Regions from separate parts of the Methylosinus sp. genome, predicted to be linked through region 1. Evidence: riboswitches for the same ligand, from Rfam matches in the RefSeq annotation. Region 1 holds a riboswitch; the other holds the start of a gene.
The links. Region 1 has a riboswitch for cobalamin ahead of VIF40_RS07765 (CbtB domain-containing protein). Riboswitches for the same ligand answer to the same signal wherever they lie in the genome.
Positions count from the first base shown of each region.

Region 1 (9,860 bases):
CGGCAATGCGAGCGATAGGGCGTCGGCGCGAGGTCCGCCTGCTTCGCCAGCGCGTCGAGGCCTGACGCCGCGACGACTTTGCTCATGCGGCGCAGCTCGAATTCGCGCCCCTCGCGCAATGCGAGAAAGGCGCGCGCCAGCGCGAGCGCCGTATCCGTCGCTGCATCGAAATCCGCGAGAAACGCCTGCTCGCGCGCGCCGTCGACGATGACCGCGATCCTGTCGCCATGCGCTTCGAGACGAATGTCCATCGCGGAATCGGCGAGGCCGAGCGCGCCGCCGTCGTCGAGGAGAAAGCCGAATTTTCCCGGCAAGGCTCGCAAAGCCGCGTCATTCGACAGCGCTCGCGCGAGATGCGCGACGAGAGCGCTCGTGCGCTCGCTCGCGAAAGGCGGGACGAGAAAATTGAGCAGGCTCTCCGTCGCCGCATCCTCGGCGAGCAGACCGAGCGCGGCGAGGCGCTGCTGCGCCTCTTCGAGCCGCGCCTCGCTCACGCCGCGCAATTGCAATTGCGCGCGCTGCGAGAGATCGACGAGGCCATTGCCGCATTCGCGCGCGATCGACGCGATTTCCCGCGTCTGCTGCGCCGACAGACGCGGATGAACGGTCTTCGCGCGCAGCAGCAGGCCGTCGCCGCTCTGCATGGGGCGCAGCGCGCCGGGGCACCAGCCTTGGATTTTCGGCGCGGCGGTCATGGCGAGGGCCCGTCGAGTGCCGCTGCGACGCTGTTGCGCCGCGTGCGCCAGAAGCCGCGCGCGATGGCGCGCGCGAAAACATCGTGAATCGCTTGCGCCGCGCGCGGATTGTCGCGCAGCAGAAACGCGCGCACGCTCGGCGCGCCCAGCGTCGCGTCGAAGACGAGGTCCCATTGCGCGTCGCGCACGAAGGGAGTCGTCGTCGCGAAGGCGAAGAGATTGTCGATCGTCTCGGCGATCTCCGCCGCGCCGCGATGGCCGTGGCGCATCTGCCCCTCGAGCCAGCGCGGATTGGCGGCGCGGCCGCGAACGACGCGCGCGATCTCGCGGTCGAGAGAGCGCAGCGTCAAAGCGGCGGGTCGCGTCGCGTCGAGATGCGTGATCTCCGCCGCGCCGCCGAGCGTGGCGTTGGCGGCGGCAAAACCGCCCTCGAATTCCGCGAAGGCGGGGCCGATGAGCACATCCGTCTCCGCCATATCCTGCACATGCACCAGCGCATCGGCGGCGCCGACGCGCTCGCCGAAAGCCTCGCGCGCCGGCGCGCTCTCGCCATTGCGCGCAAAGGCGTGGCCGCCCGCCTCGAGAAAGGCGCGGCCGATGTCGTCGCGCGCGTCTCCGCGGGCGATCGCTTCCGAGAGGCCGAGGCCGTAAGTTCCCTGCGCCGCGCCGAAGACGCGCTCGAGCGAGCGGCCGTGGCGCCGGGCGGAGGCGAGAGGATTGGATTCGTCGTCCTCGTCCAGCGCGGCGACGGCCGCGACGGCGTCGTGATAGAGCGCGATGAGGCCGGGAAACATGTCGCGAAATAGTCCCGATATATGCAGCGTGACGTCGACGCGCGGAAAATTGCGCTCGACGAGCGGCAGCGTCTCGAAGCCGCAAACGCGCGCGCTGGCGTGATCCCACACGGGCGCGACGCCCATCAGCGCCAGCGCTTGCGCGAAATCCTCGCCGCCGGTGCGGATCGTCGCGCTGCCCCACAGATCGAGCACGATGCCGCGCGGCCATTCGCCATGCTCTTGCGCATGACGCATCATCACCGCGCGCGCCGCGCGGACGCCGATGTCCTGGGCCGTGCGCGTCGGCACATGGCGCGGATCGATGCAGAACAGATTGCGGCCTGTCGGCAGCACGTCGACGCGTCCCCGCGACGGCGCGCCGGCCGGACCCGGCTCGACGAATCGGCCTTCGAGCGCGCGCAGCAGGCCCTCCGCTTCGGCGTCGCCGCAAGCGCCGGCGCCGAACATATGCAGCCCGTCGCCGATGCGCATCTCCTTCACATCGCAGAGCCAGGCGTCGAGCCGCGCCAGCGCCTCGCCGCGATCCGTCTCGCGCGTGACGCCGCATTCCTGCGTGAGCCCGCTGCGCTCGGCGGCGTCGAGAATCGCCTCGGCGATGAGCCGCGCGCGGCGCGGGTCGAGCGTCGCGGCGCTCGCATATTCGTCGAGCAGGCTCTCGATCTCTTGCGCTTCTGCGGCGAGTCCCGCTTCGACGAGCGGCGGCGTCATATGGCCGATCGTCACCGCGCTCGCGCGGCGCTTGGCCTGCGCCGCCTCGCCGGGATCATTGACGATGAAAGGATAGACGAGCGGCGTCGGCCCCAGCAGAACCTCCGGCGCGCAGGCGGGGCCGAGCATCACCGATTTGCCGGGCAGCCATTCCAGCGTGCCATGCGTGCCGAGATGAATCAGCGCGTCGATGTTTCGGACATGGCGTAGAAAGAGATAGAAGGCGATATAGGCGTGACGCGGCGGAAGCTCGGCGTCGTGATAGGTCTCGCGTCGCTCTTCGCGGCTTCCGCGATCCGGCTGCAGCGCGACGAAAAGCTTTCCCGTCTCTATGCAAGAGAAGCGGAAGGCGCCGTTCCGTAGCGCGGGGTCTTCTTCCGGCGCCCCCCATGCGGCGAGGACCGGGCGCGTGAAATCGCACGGGAGCGCGGCGAAGAGGCGTCGGTAATCATCGAGCGGCAGCTCGACGAAATGCGCGCCTTCCTCCAGCGCGCGCATGACGAGATCGGAGGCTGCGGCCTCTTCCCCGGCCGCGCCCTTTCGATGCGAGCCTGGCGCAAGATCATAGCCGGCGCTGCGCAGCATGTCCGTGATGGCGAGCACGCTCGCCGGCGTATCGAGCCCGATCGCATAGCCGCCGCGTCCGCGTCGCGCCGGGTAGTCGGAAAGCACGAGGGCCAAGCGCTTCTCGCGATTGTCGAGCCGGCGCAAGCGCGCCCAATTCTGCGCCAGCGCCGCCACATGATCTATGCGCGAAATCTCGGGCGCATGGCGGATTTCGTCGAATTCGCTCGCTGTGCGCGTCCGCGTCTGCGCCTTGAAGGAGATGGCGCGGGTGAAGATGCGGCCGTCGACCTCCGGCAGCACGACATTCATCGCCAGATCGGCGCCATTGGCGCCGCGCTTGGAGCTTTCCCACGCCTCGCGCGTCGCGGTCGCCAGCGCGACCTGCAGAACGGGCGCGTCGGCGCGATCGAGAATGGAGCCGCCTTGCGCGCGCGCGGAGAAGGCGGTGGCGTTGAGGATCACATCGGGGCGAAACTCTGCGAGCGTCCGCGCGAGACGCTCTTCGCAGGCGCGGTCCTTGAGGCTCGCGACGAAAAGCGCTTCGACGACGAAGTCGCGCTTATGCAGAGCATCGGCGAGCGCGACGATCGGCGCGAAATCGCCGGCGAGCCAGGCGGAGCGGTAGAAGGTAATGAGCGCTCGGGGCGGAGCGGTGACAGAGCCCGGCGCTCCGCCGAAGGCTCCCTCATCCTGACGAGCCCGCGCTGTGGGCGTCTCGAAGGACGAGGGAGCCGTCACGCGGGGCTTTCTGGAGCTCCCCCCCGTGCTTCGAGACGGTCGCTTCGCGACCTCCTCGGCATGAGGGGGAGGGTTGGGGAAGAGGGCCGCGCGACAAGCCTCCTCGCAGCGGCCGGCGAGCGGGACGGGCGCGCTCTCGCGCCAGGGCGCCGGGGTTCCGGCGAGCGTCGAGGCGAAACCGAGAAAGGAGCGCAGATTGTCCGGCCCGCCGTCGCGGAAGAAGGACCAGATGCGCGCAAGATCGTCGGGCGCGAGCGTGGAGGCGCGGTCCAGTCGCTCGTCGCAATGCGTATCGCCGGGGACGATCGCCAGAGCGAAGCCGCGCATGCGGGCGGCGACGGCAAGCTCGTCGACGCCATAGGACCAATACTCCTTGCCGCCGAGCAGACGCACGATGACGAGCCGCGCATGGCGCGCGACCTTGTCGATATAGAGATCGACGGAATAGGGGTGCTTCAGCCGGGCGAGCGAGGCGCAGCGCAGAGAAGGAAGCGCGGCGTTCTGCTCATGCAGCTCGGCGACGAGGCAGAGCTCGGCGTCGGAGAAGGACAGAAAGACGATTTGCGCCGGGGTCTGCCCGAGATCGACCGCCGCCTCATTGTCATCGAGGCCATGGAGATCGCGCGCGAGCAGATGCATGGCGCCCTCAGTCCGTCAGCATGGCCGTCACGCCCGCACGGTCGAGACCCTTTTCGCCGATGACCACGAGACGGCTGGCGCGCGTCTCATCGGCGCGCCAGGGGCGCTCGAACTGATGACGAAAGCGCGCGCCGACGCCCTGCACCAGCAGCCGCATCGGCTTGCCGGCGATCTCGACGAAGCCCTTTATGCGCAACACGTCATGGGCTTGCGCGACGCGGGCGAGACGTTCGACCAGCTCGGCCGGATCGCGCGCGGGCGCGATCTCGACGACGAAGCTCTCGAAATCGTCGTGGTCGTGGCCCTCTTCCGTATCGTGATGCGAGGGGCGGTTGGCGAGATCATCCTCCGCCGCGGCGCCGAGGCCGAGCAGAATGGCGGGGTCGAGCTTCCCCTCGCTCGCCCTCAGCAGCTTCGCCGCGCGCGGCGCGGAGGCGCGAATCTGCGCGGCGACTTGCGTCGCTTGCTCCTCGCTCAACAGATCGATCTTGTTGAGCACGATGAGATCGGCGCAGAGGAGCTGATCCTCGAACACTTCCTCGAGCGGATTGTCGTGATCGATCGTGAGGGTCTCGGCGCGCTCCTCGGCGATGGCGTCGAGATCGTCGGCGAAACGGCCCGCCGCCACCGCCGGCCCGTCCACCACGGCGATGACGCCGTCGACGGTCAGATGCGGGCGGATGGTCGGCCATTCGAAGGCTTTGACCAAGGGCTTGGGCAGAGCGAGGCCGCTCGTTTCGATGATGATGTGCTCGGGGCGGTTCGGAAGCGCGAGCAGCGCCTCGATCGCCGGCGCGAAATCATCGGCCACCGTGCAGCACAGACACCCGTTGGCCAGCTCGACGATATTCTCCTCGGGGCAATTCTCGACGCCGCAGGCGCGCAAAATATCGCCGTCGACGCCGACGTCGCCGAACTCGTTGATGATGAGCGCGAGGCGGCGGCCGCGCGCCGTCTCGAGGATATGACGGATCAGCGTCGTCTTGCCGGCGCCGAGAAAGCCGGTGACGATCGTCGTCGGGATTTTGGCGAGGCTGCTCATGCCGCGGCCTCCGTTTCGGCTTTCGCGGCGAAACGGCGCCAGACGAAGCCGACCGCGGCGCCGGCGAGAATCCAGGTCAGCGCATGAATGGCGAGCGAAGCGGCGGCAAAGCGCGCCGCGAGCTCGGCGGGCGCGGTGCTCTCGGGGGCCGGCGGCTGCGGCGCGCCGATGACATGCGGCGCGATCAGCAGCGCGACGCCGAGAACCTTTATCAGCGGCCGCTCGACGCGCAGCAGCGCGAACAGGCCGGCGCCGGTCGAGGCGGCCGTCGCGATCCACCAGAGCTGGCGCGCGGCGAGATCGCCGGCGGCGCTGCCCGGCAGCTCCGGCGCGAGGCCGAGGCTCGTCGCGAGGCCCGTCGAGGCGAAAGCGCAGGCGCCCCAGAGCGCGGCGCGCTTGGGCTCGATCGTCTCGCCGGCGACGAGCATCAGAGCGAGCAGCACAAAGGCGTAGCCGACCGATGTGACGCCGGTCGCCACGCTGGTGGCGGCCGTGCGCTCGAGGCCGGGCGCCGGCTCCCAGGCCTGCTCGTGCGCTCCAGCCTGCTCGTGCGCTCCAGCGTGCTCGTGCTCGGGTGTCGCGTGCTCATGTGTCGCGTGATCTCGCGTCACATGATCTTGCGTCGCGGCTCCGGCATGGGCCTGCTCGGCCGCGGTCTCATAGACCTCGGCGGCGAGGATCAGCGGAGTCGTGGTGACATTCTGCAGGGCCGCGACGGCGAGCCCAGCGAGAAGGCCGGCCAGAAGACCGACCGTGAGGAGTCGCTGGATCACCGCTGCGTCAATGGCAGGGGAAGCCGAGCGAATGGCGTGTGTCGTGGGCGGCGTTGTGGGCGACGCTCGGATAGGAGAAGCCGGCGAGATAGACGAGCCCGGCGCCGAGCGTGAAGACGACGAGGGCGGCGCGCAGCGACTCGAGGCGGCTGGCGGAGAGAATCGCGTCGGCGGAAAGGGTCTTCGTGATCATTGTCGGCTCCTCGCCGCCCCACCGGCGGCATTCGTGGTTTCGCGTGACGGCAGTCACATGACGGCAGGTCTCCTGGCTCGCGGGTCGCCGCACGCGCCGCCTTCCCGGGCTTTCGCCCAGTGGCCTCGAGGCGCGAGCTCACCGCTCACAGTTGCGGGGGCAGCTGCGGCATCGGGGACGAGCCCCTCACCGCATTCCCTGTTCGCCTCCTTGCGGAGGACCGTCGCCAACAGTCATATGACGGCGAGCAAGAGCCGTCAAATGGCGAGGAGGCGCAAATCATGTCGGAATTCGCGGAAGAGGACGCCGCCCGCCGCCATCGTGAGAAGATGGAGAAGCGCAAGGCGGTCCAGGACGCCGAGGTCGCCGGCAAGACCATTGCCGAGAAAGGCCTCTTGATGGTCCATACGGGCGCGGGCAAGGGCAAGTCCACGGCGGCCTTCGGCCTCGCGCTACGGGCGATGGGGCATGGTCTCGCGGTCGGCGTCGTGCAATTCGGCAAGGGCGCCTGGGAGAGCGGCGAGCGCCGCATCCTCGAGACGCTCGGCAAGGGGGAGGGGGGGCTCTCGGAGGGGCTGCTCTTCTGGCACACGCTCGGCGAGGGCTTCACCTGGGAGACGCAGGATCGCGCTCGCGACGAGGCGGCCGCCCGCCGCGCCTGGGACAAGGCGAAGGAGCTGATGGCGAAGGAGTCGATTCGGCTGCTCGTGCTCGACGAATTGTCGATCGCGCTGCGCTATGAGCATCTGCCGCTGGACGAGGTGATCGAGACGCTGAAGACGCGGCGCGGCAATCTGCACGTCGTCGTCACCGGTCGCAACGCCAAGCCGGAACTCGTCGCCATCGCCGATCTGGTCACAGAGATGACCTTGATCAAGCACCATTTTCAAGCCGGTGTGAAGGCGCAGATCGGCGTCGAATTTTAATATAAGGCGCGGGGGTGGCCGGCTCGCTCGCCCCCCCGGCGCCGAGCCGATCTCAGCAGACGAAGCGCCTGCGGCCGTTCCACCAGCGCCAGCAGGCGTTGGACGCCGGCGCATAGCGCGATCCCGCATAATAGGACCGGCCATAGTAACCGCCGCCCCATCCGGCGTGACGCCAGCCATGATGACCCCAGCCGTTGTAGCCCCAGCCGTGATGAACCCCGGCATGGCGGCCGTGATGGTGGTGATGGTGGTGGTGGTGATGATGATGATGATGGTGGTGATGGCGGCCATGATGATGGTGGCCGCGGGCGGAGGCCGCGCCGGGCAGCATCAGAGCGCCGATGAGGGCCGCCGCATAAACCATATGTCGAAACATGCCATTCTCTTCCCTTCTGCCGAGGCGGCCCCCAGCGCCGCCTCGGCCGGGGAAGAACGTCACGCGAAACAAGATCGTTCCGGCGCGCGCATGGTTAACGCCGCCTCGCCGGACCGCATGGTCAAGAGAAGGTGAAGATCAGCCGGCGAGCGCGTCGAGGAGCAGCTTGCCGTTCAGCGCGACAATGGCCAAGGCGATGACGGCGGCGACGGCGGTGGTGACGCGCGGCGCGGCGAGCTCGCCCATCAGTCGGCGCGAGGCGGTGAACCAGACCAGCGGCACGACCGCGAAGGGCAGCGTGAAGCTCAGCACCACCTGGCTCAGCACCAGCAGCCGGCCGGTCGCCTCTTCTCCCGAGAGCAGCGTGACGGCGACGGCCGGGACGATGGCGATGAGACGCGTCACCAGGCGCCGCAGCGTCGGCTTCATGCGCAGCTCGATGAAGCCCTCCATCACGATCTGCCCGGCGAGGGTCGCCGTCACCGTGGAGTTGAGCCCGCAGGCGATGAGCGCGATGGCGAACAGCTTGGCGGCGATCGGCGCGCCGAGCAGCGGCGCGATCAGCGTGTAGGCCTGACCGAGCTCGACGACATCGGTATGGCCCGTCGCATGGAAGGCGGCGGCGGCCAGCACCAGGATCGAGCCATTGATGACGAGCGCGAAGATCAGCGCCAGAGTGCTGTCGAAAATGGCGAAGTCGATGGCCTCGCGGCGCTCCGCCGAGGAGGCGCCGACGTCGCGCGTCTGCACGATATAAGAGTGCAGGAAGAGATTGTGCGGCATCACCGTCGCGCCGAGAATGCCGAGGCCGATATAGAGCATCTCGGGATTTTCGATGAGCGCGCGGCTGGGGACGAGGCCGGCGGCGACCGCGTGGAGATCGGGCCGCGCCAGCAGCAGCTGGCCGCCGAAGGCCAGCGCGATGATCCCGAGCATGGCGACGACGAAGAGCTCGATCTTGCGGAAGCCGAGGCGCTCGAAGGCGAGCACGAGGAAAGTGTCGAGCAGGGTGACGACGACGCCGAGAGCGAGCGGCAGGCCGAACAGCAATTGCAGGCCGATCGCCGTGCCGATGACCTCGGCGAGATCGGTCGCCAATATGCCCGCCTCCGCCAGCAGCCACAGCGCCACGGAGGCGGAGCGCGGAAAACGGCGGCGGCAGGCGCTGGCGAGATCGAGGCCGGTGGCGAGGCCGAGCCGCGCCGTCAGCGATTGCAGCACGATCGCCATGAGGCTGGACAGAACGGCGACGAAGAGCAGCGCCGTGCCGAATTTGGAGCCGCCGGCGAGCGCTGTCGCCCAATTGCCGGGGTCCATATAGCCGGTCGCGACCAGATAGCCGGGGCCGAGGAAGATGAACAGGCGGCGAAAGCCGACGGTCTCGCGCGGGACGCGCACCGAGCCGCGCATGTCGCCGCGCGCCGAAACGAGCGTGGCCGAAATCTCGGGCGAGCCGGCGCGCATTCCAAAGACTTTCTGTTCCGTCCGCCTCGGTTCGAGGCATGCGTCTCGAAGGATATAGGCCCCTCGCGCCACGAGCGCCAGCAGGCCGGGGCGCAGCAGGGGGAGGAGCAGCATAAGGAGGAGCACGCCGAGGAGCGCCTCGGGCGCCTGCGCCGGCGCGGTCCCGTCCGGCGATGCGATGGACTGGGTCGTTTCTATGTCGCAATGCGTAGCCGGATGCGTCGCAGGGGCGCCGAGCATGCGGCGAAACGCTAAAATTTGTGACCTTGTTGCAACAGTCGTCGAGATAGTTTTCCGCGAGCCGCGCAAAGGGCGAGATGCCCCTTTTCAGCCATAAACGCTGCGCTAATCTCGCCCCGTCACAAGGTCATCGAAGACAAGGGAGAGGCTTTCCGCGCCGGCTCGTCGCGGGAGAACGCTCTTCTCGTTTCCGAACGCCTGTCGCCGATTTTCGGCGGTGACGCATGGCGGTGTTTTGCGCGGCGTTCTCGGAACGCCGGCGGCGTTGAGAAAGTCAGATCCTCGATGATCGTGTTTCTCCAGGCGATTGCGTCGACGGTAGAGCCGCGCGGGCGTCGTTCGACGCTGCTTCTCGCGCTGGGCTGCGCGACAGTCGGATCTCTCTTGGCGGGCCACGCCGTCGCCTTCGACGCGTCGGAGCCGCGCTCCCTCGCCGCCGCCACCCAGCCGCTGACCATCTTCAAGGACCCTCAGGCCGCTCTGCGCGCCGGGCTCGAGAGCTACCATGCCGGAAACGCCAAGAAGTCGGTGGAGGCGCTGCGCTACGCCGCGGACGGCGGCGAATCGCTCGCGCAATGGAAGCTCGGCCGCATGTATGCCGATGGCGACGGCGTCGCCCGCGACGACGCCAAGGCCTATTCCTATTTCGCCAAGCTCGTCGATCATTTCGGCGAGGACGAGCCGAGCCCGCGCGAGCGGCTG
Region 1 covers NZ_DATBQF010000022.1:8,508-18,367, reverse strand. The annotation lists gene cobG (precorrin-3B synthase) at 1-695, opposite strand, end outside; gene cobN (cobaltochelatase subunit CobN) at 692-4,144, opposite strand; gene cobW (cobalamin biosynthesis protein CobW) at 4,152-5,186, opposite strand; gene VIF40_RS07770 (CbtA family protein) at 5,183-5,959, opposite strand; gene VIF40_RS07765 (CbtB domain-containing protein) at 5,967-6,152, opposite strand; cobalamin riboswitch at 6,198-6,392, opposite strand; gene cobO (cob(I)yrinic acid a,c-diamide adenosyltransferase) at 6,434-7,078, shown strand; gene VIF40_RS07755 (hypothetical protein) at 7,131-7,454, opposite strand; gene VIF40_RS07750 (Nramp family divalent metal transporter) at 7,593-8,918, opposite strand; gene VIF40_RS07745 (tetratricopeptide repeat protein) at 9,444-9,860, shown strand, end outside.

Region 2 (9,860 bases), on a different contig from region 1:
GATGCGCGACACCTCCTCGGGCACGATCATCGAATATTTGGGCGTATGCTCGCTGGTGCCGAACAGCGCCGAGATGAGCATCCCGTCCTTATAGACGAGCTGCCTTTGCGGTTCGAAAGGCCCGATGGTGCGGCCGGTCAGGCTCTGATAGCGGTCGCCTGGGAATTTTGCCGACATGTCGAGGCTCGGCGCATAGCGCAGCATCTCGATCGCCGTCGTGGCGTTGACCGTCTCCGCGATTTTAGCGGCGGTCACCGTATGGACGACCGCGGGAATATTGTCGGGGACGGCCTTGGAAAATGGTTTCTCGCGAGTTGTTTGCGCAGCCGTCGAAGCCGCGCCACGGCCATCGCCTTCGGCGGCCACTTCGATTTCAGGCAGCGCTTCCTGCGCGAAGGCGCCGAGCGATGAAAGAGCGGCGAGCGTCAACACGGCGACGGACGCGCCGCCTCGATCGAGACGGCAAATTTTGGACGACATGAGAAATAGGCTCGCAGCGAACGTGGACCGTCACTGCGAAAGGTCTCTACCCACGATTCGACGCTCGGCATGCGTCGACACGGGTTTCGACCGCCTCGGGGCACCCCGCCCGACGCTTTCGCGCGTGACCACGAATGATGGCAGGTCTCCTGGCTCGCGGGTCACTGCCTTCGACCGCCTTCCCAGGGAACGAGCCCCAGTGGCTGATTGGTCTTCGGCTCGCCGCTTACAGTTGCGGGGGCAGCTGCGGGATTGCAGGCAAAGCCTACTCACCGCATTCCCATTTTGATCCCTTATCGGGAACCATCGTTGTGATTAAGCACGTAGCTCGTCGGGTATGTCAAGCTTCTCTCTGTTGTGGGCGCCGCGTTCGCCGGGCGTGATTTGGGTGTGGTGAGAACGGCGCAGGAGGAGGTCATGTCGGCTTATCCTTTCGGTGACGGCTAAATGTGATGTTATAACATTACATTTGTCAAGCCGGTTTTGCCTTCGGCGATTTCCGAGGCTCGTCGCGACGCGCCGCGATCGCAGCAAAAGGCGGGCGCAGGCGACGCGCACGAACATGTCCTGGGAGCTTTCGCCCGGAAGCAGATAGCGGTCGTCGAGCGTCGCCTTGCCGAACGACGTCAGCAGCGCGTCCAGCCTGCGATCGAGGCGAAGATCGCCGGGAGCCGGCGGCTTGGCCAGAGGTTGCGGCGGCGCGGAATGCAAGGCGCGAAGGGTCGTGCTTCTGCGCATCGGAGAAATTGCTACGAGATGACCATGCTTGTCGAAATCGAACGCCGCCTGCGTCATGCGATGCCCCGCTCGCGTTTGGACGGGACACAGGAAGCAGCGAGCATCGTCCGCGCAAATTCAATGCGCAGGACCGCCAGCGGCCTTCGGGCGCCCCGCCCGTGGACGAAAATGTTCGCGGCAGGTCTCCTGGCTCGCGGGTCGCTGCGCGATCAGCCTTCCCAGCGCATTCGCGCCGGTGGCGTCTTTGATCGCGCTCGCCGCTCACAGTTGCGGGGGCAGCTCCGGGTTCGCCTCTCGGCTCACCGGATTCCCTCTTAGCTCTGGAAGCGACTCCAGAGACCGAGAACATCTATATGTTGGGGCGCATTCGATGCTACTGTCATTAGCGGGTCAGACAATATTGCGTCGCGCGCGACATCGCGGACTTGACCGATTCCGCAATCGGCGCTTACATCATCGGCGATGGTTCCCTTCGGGGATGAAAAGTGAATGCGGTGCGCGCGTTTTCGAACGCGCAATGCCGCGGCTGCCCCCGCAACTGTAAGCGGCGAGCCGAGGACGAACGAAGCCACTGGGGTCCTCTCGACCCTGGGAAGGCCGTCCGAGGCGACGACCCGCGAGCCAGGAGACCTGCCATCAGTCGTGGTCACGCGCGAAGGCGTCGGGCGGGGTGCCCCGAGGCGGCCGAAACCCGTCGTCGTGCGCGCCTCGAGCGCGCTCGCGCGGGCGGAGACCATTCGCAGTGACGGTCCACGTTCGCTGCTGGTCTTTAACTCATGCACATGCAATCCTCGCGAGTCGTCATCGACGGCTCGTTCGCGCACATGCTGCGCGCTTCCACCATTCTCTCCGCTTTCATTCTTTCTGCTCTCGCGTCTTCTGTGAAGGGACAGGAAGCTCTGCCGGAAATCGATGTCGGCACGGTCATCACGCCGGATCGCGTCGAGGAGCCGGCCTCGCGCACCGCCGCCTCCGTGTCGGTCGTGACGCCGGCTGAAATCGAGAAGCGCGGCTCTCTCGGATTGATCGACGTGCTGCGCGGCGTTCCGGGACTCGATATCTACGGCTTCGGCGGACCGGGCGCGCAGTACAACGTGGTCTTGCGCGGCTCCACGCCGAGCCAGACTCTGCTGCTGATCGACGGCGTGCGCATCGGCGATCCGTCGAGCGGCGGCGGCGAGGCCGATCTCGGCGGCTTCGCGATTCTCGACCTCGAGCGGATCGAGGTTCTGCGCGGCCCGCAATCGGCGCTCTACGGCTCGGACGCCATGGGCGGCGTCATCAACCTCATCACGCGCAAAGGCGCGGGAAAGCCGCGGGGCTCCGTGCTCGCGGAAGGCGGAACCTATGGAACGGCCCATACGCGCGCCAGCGTTTCTGGCAGCGAAGGCGATTTGTCCTACGCCTTCGCGATCGACGCGCTGCATACGGACGGCTTTCCCCGCTATGGCTATCGCATCGCGAGGCCGCTGACGATGGCGGATCGCGTGACCCCTCTGCCGCCTTTGCCGTCTGGCGATCCCACCAATCGCGGCGGCGCGAGCGCGCGCCTCGGCTATCGTTTTTCCAACGACTTCTCTGTCGAAGGCGCGTTCAACGGGCATGACTCGTCGATCCGCTTCGACAATCCGAGCGCGTATAACCCGACGAACGTCTACAGTCCGAACAATCATCAGCACGCGTCATTCGCTCAAGGCTATCTGCGCGCCGATCTCGATCTGTTCGACCATCGGCTGCATAACCGGCTGACGCTGTTCGGTAATGTCACCAACAGAGACGTGTGGGTGACGGAATCCTGCTACGATCTGTCCTGGAACTCTTTCGACTGCCGGCTCGGCTATCGCGGCAGCCGACGCGGCCTCGAATATCAGGGCGATTTGAAGCTCGGCGAGTATGGGCTCGTCAGCTTCGGCGCGCGCAACGAGACCGAGTCGCTGCACACTTCGCAGGACCCGGCGCCTGTCGGAACGTTCACGCCGACCGACGCGGCGCAGACCACGCATTCGGGGTTCGCGCAGCATCAGTTCACGGTGCTGGACCGATTCGACTTCACCTATAGCGGCCGCATCGACGCGGTCGACAACAACAGCACCTTCGCGACATGGCGCACGACCGCCGCCTATCGCCTCGAGGAGACCGGCACGAAATTCCGAGCGACGGCGGGAACGGGCGCACGCGTGGCGTCGCTCTTCCAGCGATTCAGCCAATATGGCGATCCGAAGCTGCTGCCGGAGCGGAGCACGGGATTCGACGTCGGCGTCGATCAGAAGCTGCTCTCGGGGCGGGCGCTGCTGTCGGTCAGCCTGTTCGACAGCCGCTATCAAAATCTCATCGGCTATGGGGCGTCGTCGGGCTGCACGGCGGTGCAGATCGCCGCTTTCGGCGGCTGCTATTACAATGTCGGACGCGCCGAGATGAAAGGCGTCGAATTTTCGGGCGAGGCCGTGATCGTCCCGGACGAATGGCGCGTGCGCGGGTCCTACACGCATCTCGCCGCGATCGATCGCGCCAAAGATCAGACGCTCACGCTGCGCCCACGCGATAAGGGATCGGTCTCGGTCATCTACACTGGCATCCCGAAGCTCGAGCTCGAAGCGCGAGTGGTTGTGACCGGCGCAGTTCCCGCCACCGACTGGGTCTATTCCAAGCGCGTCGCGCTCGCTTCCTATGCGAGAGTTGATCTGTTCGGCAGTTACAAGGTCGACGATCTTTTCTCGGTCTTCGCCCGCATCGAGAATATCGGCGACGCGCGCTATGAGGAAACCAATAATTACGGAACGACCGCGCGGGCGGTCTATGGCGGCGTGAAGCTGACATGGTGACGGGACCTCGATCCGATTTCGTCCTATCGATCAACCAAAGAGGAGAAGAATGATGCTCTACAAAATTCAAGCGCCGGCCTTATGGATCGCGTTGCTGGTCGCGAGCGCGGCGCTGCTCAGTGGCGCTCTCGTCTGCGCAACGCCCTTCGCGGCTTTCGCAGCGCTCGCGGCGATCACTTTGCCACGCCGCGCCGCCGCGCTGGCGGCGGCGTGCGCATGGCTCGCCAATCAGCTGGTCGGCTTCGCGATTCTGAATTTTCCGATCGGCTTCGAATCGATGATGTGGTCGGCGATCCTGCTCGCGTCCATGGTCGCGACCACCGTCGCCGTGCAGAGCGTCTGCGGCGGTCTGGCGCGGTTCGGGACCGCAGGGTCGATGGTCGCGGGCTTTCTCGCCAGCCAGCTCGTCTTCCGCGGCCTCATGATCGTCGCAGCGTCGATCCTCGGCGGGATAGAGGGATTTACGATCGAGAATCTCGCCTTTCTCTCCGCGGTCGATTTTGCGACATTCGTCGGATTGCTCGTGATCGCGGAAGTCGCCGCTTTCGTCGGCCGGTCGGTTCTCAGTCCTGTGCGAATGGCGCAGCCGCGCGCCTGACGATGGACCAAACATTCATCGTCGAGACCGGGGCGCCGCGGCGCGGCGTTCCATCATTCACCGGAGAAAGCGAAATGGTGGTTCCGCCTCCTCGTCACGAGCTGATCGACAATCCAGACGGTTCACAGACTCGCTACAGCTACTTTGACGCCTCGGAGGAAACGCTCATCCGGCTCACGCGCGAGCTCTTCGACGATCATTGGCGGCGACTCACTGTCGGGCCCTGGGTCCTCGGCGCCGTCTTCGAGCTCACCTTCGATCGCGCGCCGAAGGTGACGATCTCGAACGGCTATCTGACCGTGGACGCCGGCGCATGGCATTTTCATCTGTGCATCGCGAATTACAAAGCAAGCGGCTTGCCGGAATCGCATCTTCTGCGTCGCGTATCCAAGGTCGCTTTCTATGATTGGCGAGGCGATGGCTCGATCAAGGAGCGCAGCTCCGGCATCCGCATGTGGAACGGCTATGGCGAGCAGATGACGACCATCTTCTTTCCGCATGTCCTGCTCGGCGAGACGTCCCATACGGTCGGTCCGCCGAACTGGGAGAATCTACGACTCTATTATGAATACCGCCGACGCTATCTCGGCGAGTCGGTTCCGACGGATCTGGAGGCGGCCGGACGCGCGCCATTGCGCGCATAGAGTTCTAGGCGCGGATCAATCGCTTCGTGCGACTGCTAGGGAAAAGGACACAGGCGATGAGCGAATCAGTGTGGGCGACGCCCGAGCGGAGAACGGACTCGGATGGGACGCCGGTCGATGTCTTTGCGTTGCCTGCCGACGCGGCGAGCCTCGAGGCGCTGTTCCGCGACCTGTTCGAGCGTCATTGGGAAGAGATCGTGTTCGGCCCGATCATTCAGGGCGCCGCATTCGAAATCTATCCCGATTGTGCGCCGACGCGGATCGGCCTGCTCGACGGCTATCTGACAGTCGCCTTCGGACGCACGCATTTCCACGTCTGCATCGGCGAAACGAAGGGACCGCGTAGCCGTCCGACGTCGCCCGAGCTCGCGCGCCATAGGCGTACGGCGCGAGCGGAGCTGCATCGCCGCTTCGCCGGAACTTGCGTGCCCATGTCCTGGAGTCTCCAGCTCTTCAACGGCGCGGGCGAGCAACAGCTTACCGTGCTCTTGCCAAACCCCTTCCTCGACCATGAAACGGGCAGATTTCTGAAGGAGCCCGATTGGTCGCGCCTCGCTCTGTGGGATGCGCTGCGCGCGCGCTGGCTCGGCTTGCGAGACGCCGATCCCGTCGATCGGTCGGCGACCCGCGGGCGCTAGCGATCGAACGAATTTTTCGCTGGCGACGCGGAGCCGCCGGCCTTTAAAATACTCGCCCGTACGAAATTGCGTTGGCGAGCAGAACAGAAGACGGAAAGATACGCTCCTTCCGTCGTCCACGTCACATCAGAGGAGACTTGTCATGACTGGATATTCGATTGTTTCGCCGAAAGCGCGCCGTGCTATTTGGATTCTCGCCTTGGTCGTCGGCAGTGTGCTCTTCACCTTCGGCTTCGCCTGCGCCGTTCCGTTCGCCGCCCTGGCGGCGATTTCCGCGATGACGCTCGGCCGCCGCGACGCGCTCGCGACGACCGGCGCCATATGGCTCGCCAATCAGGCGATGGGTTTCGCATTCTTGCGTTACCCGACAGACAGCGAGACGCTCGCCTGGGGCGCGGCGCTCGGACTCGTCGCTCTCCTGTCTTGCGAGACCGCCGGCTTCGTCATGAGACGCCTCGCCGGCGTCGTCGGCGCCTCCGTTGCTTTCCTTGCGGCCTTCGTCGCCTATGAAGGATCGATCATCCTCATCGATGTCGCGATCGGCTATCGGGGCGTCGCGCTCGCGCCCGAGACTATCGCGCGAATTTTCCTGATCAACGTCAGCGCCTTTGGAGTGCTCTGGGCCCTCCATGCGACGACCTCTGTTCTGGGCCTCACTCGCAAGCTCAGAGTCGAGTTGGCTTCGCGTCACATCTGAGAGATGCTTTCAGCGACAAGGGGCTTTTCATGGCCCCTTGTCACCCATCGATTGGATTTGCGGGCGCATGACGCAGCTTCCCTTTCAGTTCGAATCTGGCTCGCGTCTTCTCGTCCTCCGCTTGCCTGAAACCCACGAGACGCTCGGCTGGTCGATCAATCGGCCCGGATTCGCGGAAACGCGCGAGATCGTATGGCTAGAGGTCCGCGATAGAGAACTACCAATTGGTCTCGATCCGATCGCTTTTCTTCGCGCCAGACTGTCGTCTTTCGGGCTCGATGAAAGCGCCGTCGCCTTCATGACGTCGCGCGACATTCGTCGCAGGCATATGGCTCGCGCCGAAGTCGGTGGCGTCACCGCGACTTGTGTAACCACCGTCGGTCTCTCGAACGGCGAGAGAGTTGGCGCTCGCCGCATGGAACCGCCCCGCGAATGGGGCACGATCAACACGTTCGTCCACCTTTCTCGCTCATTGTCGAACGGCGCCTTCGTCGAAGCGATTTCGATTGCGACGCAGGCGCGGACTGTCGCCATATTGGAGGCGCAGAATCGGCCGCCCGAAGCTACCGTGACCGGCACGGGAACCGATTGCATCATTGTCGCCGCGCCGAGGGGCGAGGACGTCGAACGTTGTGCAGGCCTTCACACCGACATAGGAGAGGCGACCGGCCGCGCGGTCTATGACGCGACGTTCGAAGGCGTCCGGACTTGGAGCGCCGATATCGTCGACATACGATCCGGCGTATCTCTGTGAGACTTCATGGGCTGATCAGATTCGCTGGCGCTTCGCCTCGGAGACTCGCGGCCTGCTCACAGCTCAAGGCGATCACACCATCCTGTCGCCTTCGTCGAGATAGACGCCGGCGAAAGAGATGCGCAGATGCGCGACTCCTTCGCCGCGCCGCACGGATTTCCGAGGCGTGATGCCGAGCGCCTTCACCCCGATATCGAGCTCCGCCAATGCGGCGCAGTCCCGAACATAGCCGTGAATAACGACGCCTTCCCACCCATTTCGGACGGCGTCCTTGGCGATCATGTCGCCGAGAACCGCGCAGCGAGCGCTGCCGCCGACGTCGACGACGAGGACTTTGCCGCGCCCGTCAGTCGCGAGCAGCTCCTTGATGCGGGAATTGTCCTCGAAGCACTTCGCGGTCACGACCGTTCCGTGAAAGGGCCTCTTGCCGCCGAAATCCCGAAGCAATGGAGCGAGCGTGCGCGCCTCGTCGAGAAATCGATCGTAGAGGTCGCAAGTGCTGTCGAAGAGAGTGAAGTCGTTCATGATGTCCCTTGTTCCGCGAATCACTTGACGGGATAAGGCGCGAAGCGCCGCTCATTCTCGTCGATGGCGAGGCGCTGGCCGATGTTGGGAAAGGCCCGTTGCGGGCAGCTCGGGCGCTCGCACACCTTGCAGCCGACGCCGATCGGCGTCGCCGCCTCCGGGTCGGAGAGATCGAGGCCTTTGGAATAGACGAGTCGCGAAGCGTGACGGATGTCGCAGCCGAGTGTCAATCCCGATTGCGGCTTGAAGACCCGCAAATGGGAGGAGGTCGAGCCAGCGCTCGTCAATATGGTCGCCGCCGCGCAACGTCTGCGTGACCTCGCCGCCGCGCGGCAGGGTGGTGGATGATGAGCGAGCGAGCAGCGCCGCCGATCACGACCTTGGTCGACATCGTCTTCCCGCAGGACACGAACCACCATGGGACATTGTTCGGCGGCGTCGGTCTCGCACATATGGACAAGGTCGCCTTCATCACGGCGTCTCGTCACGGGCGGGTCGACTTCGTCACCGCCTCCTGCGAGCGGGTCGACTTCGTGGCTCCCGTCCGTCTCGGCGATCTCGTCGAGCTGACGGGCCGCATCGTCCGCGTCGGTCGTCGCTCGCTCGACGGCGAGGTCGATCTCATCGCCGAAGCGCCGCGATCCGGTGAGCGGAGACGTTGCGGGAGCAGCGTCTTTCACATGGTCGCTCTCGGCGGGCTGGAAAGAAGCGGCGGCGTTCTGCCGCCGCTCCGGCCGCAGGAGGCGCGGCCCGACCAAGACGAGCTCCGCATGGTCGAGCTGGTGTTTCCCGAGCAGACCAGCCACTACGGCCTGCATCCGGATTTTCCAACAGGACTTATCAATTCGCTCGCTGTGGCACGGTCATCGAGCGTGAGGATCGGCCATTTCGCCGGGTGCGGCCCCCGCGAGCGGGAGCGATATGCGCAGGGTTGCGCCCCCGCCGGGGGTGTCTTCGACCCAGATGCGTCCTCCCAGCTTGTCCATCAGCTCCTTGGCGATCGCCAATCCCAGACCAGCGCCGGGACTGGCGCTTTCCTTGCGCCAGAAGGGCTCGAAAATAAGCGCGCGGTCGTCGGGAGGGATTCCTGGTCCATGATCGACGATGCAGATCTCGGGCCCGGGGCCGACGCCCACGATCACGGAACCGCCGACTGGCTCTGCGCGCAGAGCATTGCCGATGAGATTGGCCACCACGCTCTCCAGTGCGAGCCGCTCGGCGCGGACCATGATGATGCTCGCGCCCTCTTCCGAAAATTCGAGATGCCGGCGCATTTTGAGCGCGAGCCGCACATGGAGGTCGACCATCGAGCGGCCGAGCTCGACGATGTCGATCATCTCTTCGAGATCGGCGCCGCGCTTTTCGAGACGTGCGCCGGCCAGCAGCTGCTCGACGATATTGCGGATGCGTGAGGCGTCGCGGCGCAGATCGGTCATCAGGCCTTGCTGCTGCGGGGCGTCGAGCCGCTCGAGAAGGATGGCGACGGGCGTGCGCAGCTCATGGGCGGCGTTGGCCAGGAAGCGTCGCTGACGTTCCGCGCCTTCGTCGAGACGCGAGAGCGCGCCGTTCATGGAGTCGACGAGCGATGAGATTTCCGCCGGAACGCCCTCGAGAGGCAAGCGCTGATGGAGTGAGTTCAAATCGATTCGTTCGGTTTGTTGCGCCACTCGCTTCAGCGGCTCGAGCCCGCGTTTGAAGGCGAGCCATCCGACGCCGACGGCGGCGAGAACCTCGAGAACGAAATATCGAAGATAGCTTTGGAACTCGATCTGCAGCGTGCGCAGAAGATCCCACCACTCGAACAAATGACCGTAGGTCGCGACGGTGACGCGTCCAAATGGCGTCTCCATCAGCGAGAGATGGCCTTTGCCGACCTCGAATCCGTCGCCGTCGATCGAGAAATGCATGTGCGTGGTGCGGATCCGGCGCAAGATCACGAGCTCCGCGACGAGCGCAGGAGAGGA
Region 2 covers NZ_DATBQF010000012.1:43,313-53,172, reverse strand. The annotation lists partial or broken gene VIF40_RS03465 (Plug domain-containing protein) at 1-480, opposite strand, end outside; cobalamin riboswitch at 603-803, opposite strand; gene VIF40_RS03460 (hypothetical protein) at 796-1,275, opposite strand; cobalamin riboswitch at 1,378-1,577, opposite strand; cobalamin riboswitch at 1,665-1,870, shown strand; gene VIF40_RS03455 (TonB-dependent receptor plug domain-containing protein) at 2,043-4,040, shown strand; gene VIF40_RS03450 (hypothetical protein) at 4,090-4,638, shown strand; gene VIF40_RS03445 (DUF7676 family protein) at 4,641-5,282, shown strand; gene VIF40_RS03440 (DUF7676 family protein) at 5,339-5,920, shown strand; gene VIF40_RS03435 (hypothetical protein) at 6,120-6,617, shown strand; gene VIF40_RS03430 (adenosylcobinamide amidohydrolase) at 6,550-7,371, shown strand; gene rraA (ribonuclease E activity regulator RraA) at 7,444-7,896, opposite strand; gene VIF40_RS21380 (short-chain fatty acyl-CoA regulator family protein) at 7,917-8,126, opposite strand; partial or broken gene VIF40_RS03415 (acyl-CoA thioesterase) at 8,241-8,477, shown strand; gene VIF40_RS03410 (HAMP domain-containing sensor histidine kinase) at 8,760-9,860, opposite strand, start outside.
Region 2: another riboswitch for cobalamin. It lies ahead of VIF40_RS03460 (hypothetical protein); the one in region 1 lies ahead of VIF40_RS07765 (CbtB domain-containing protein).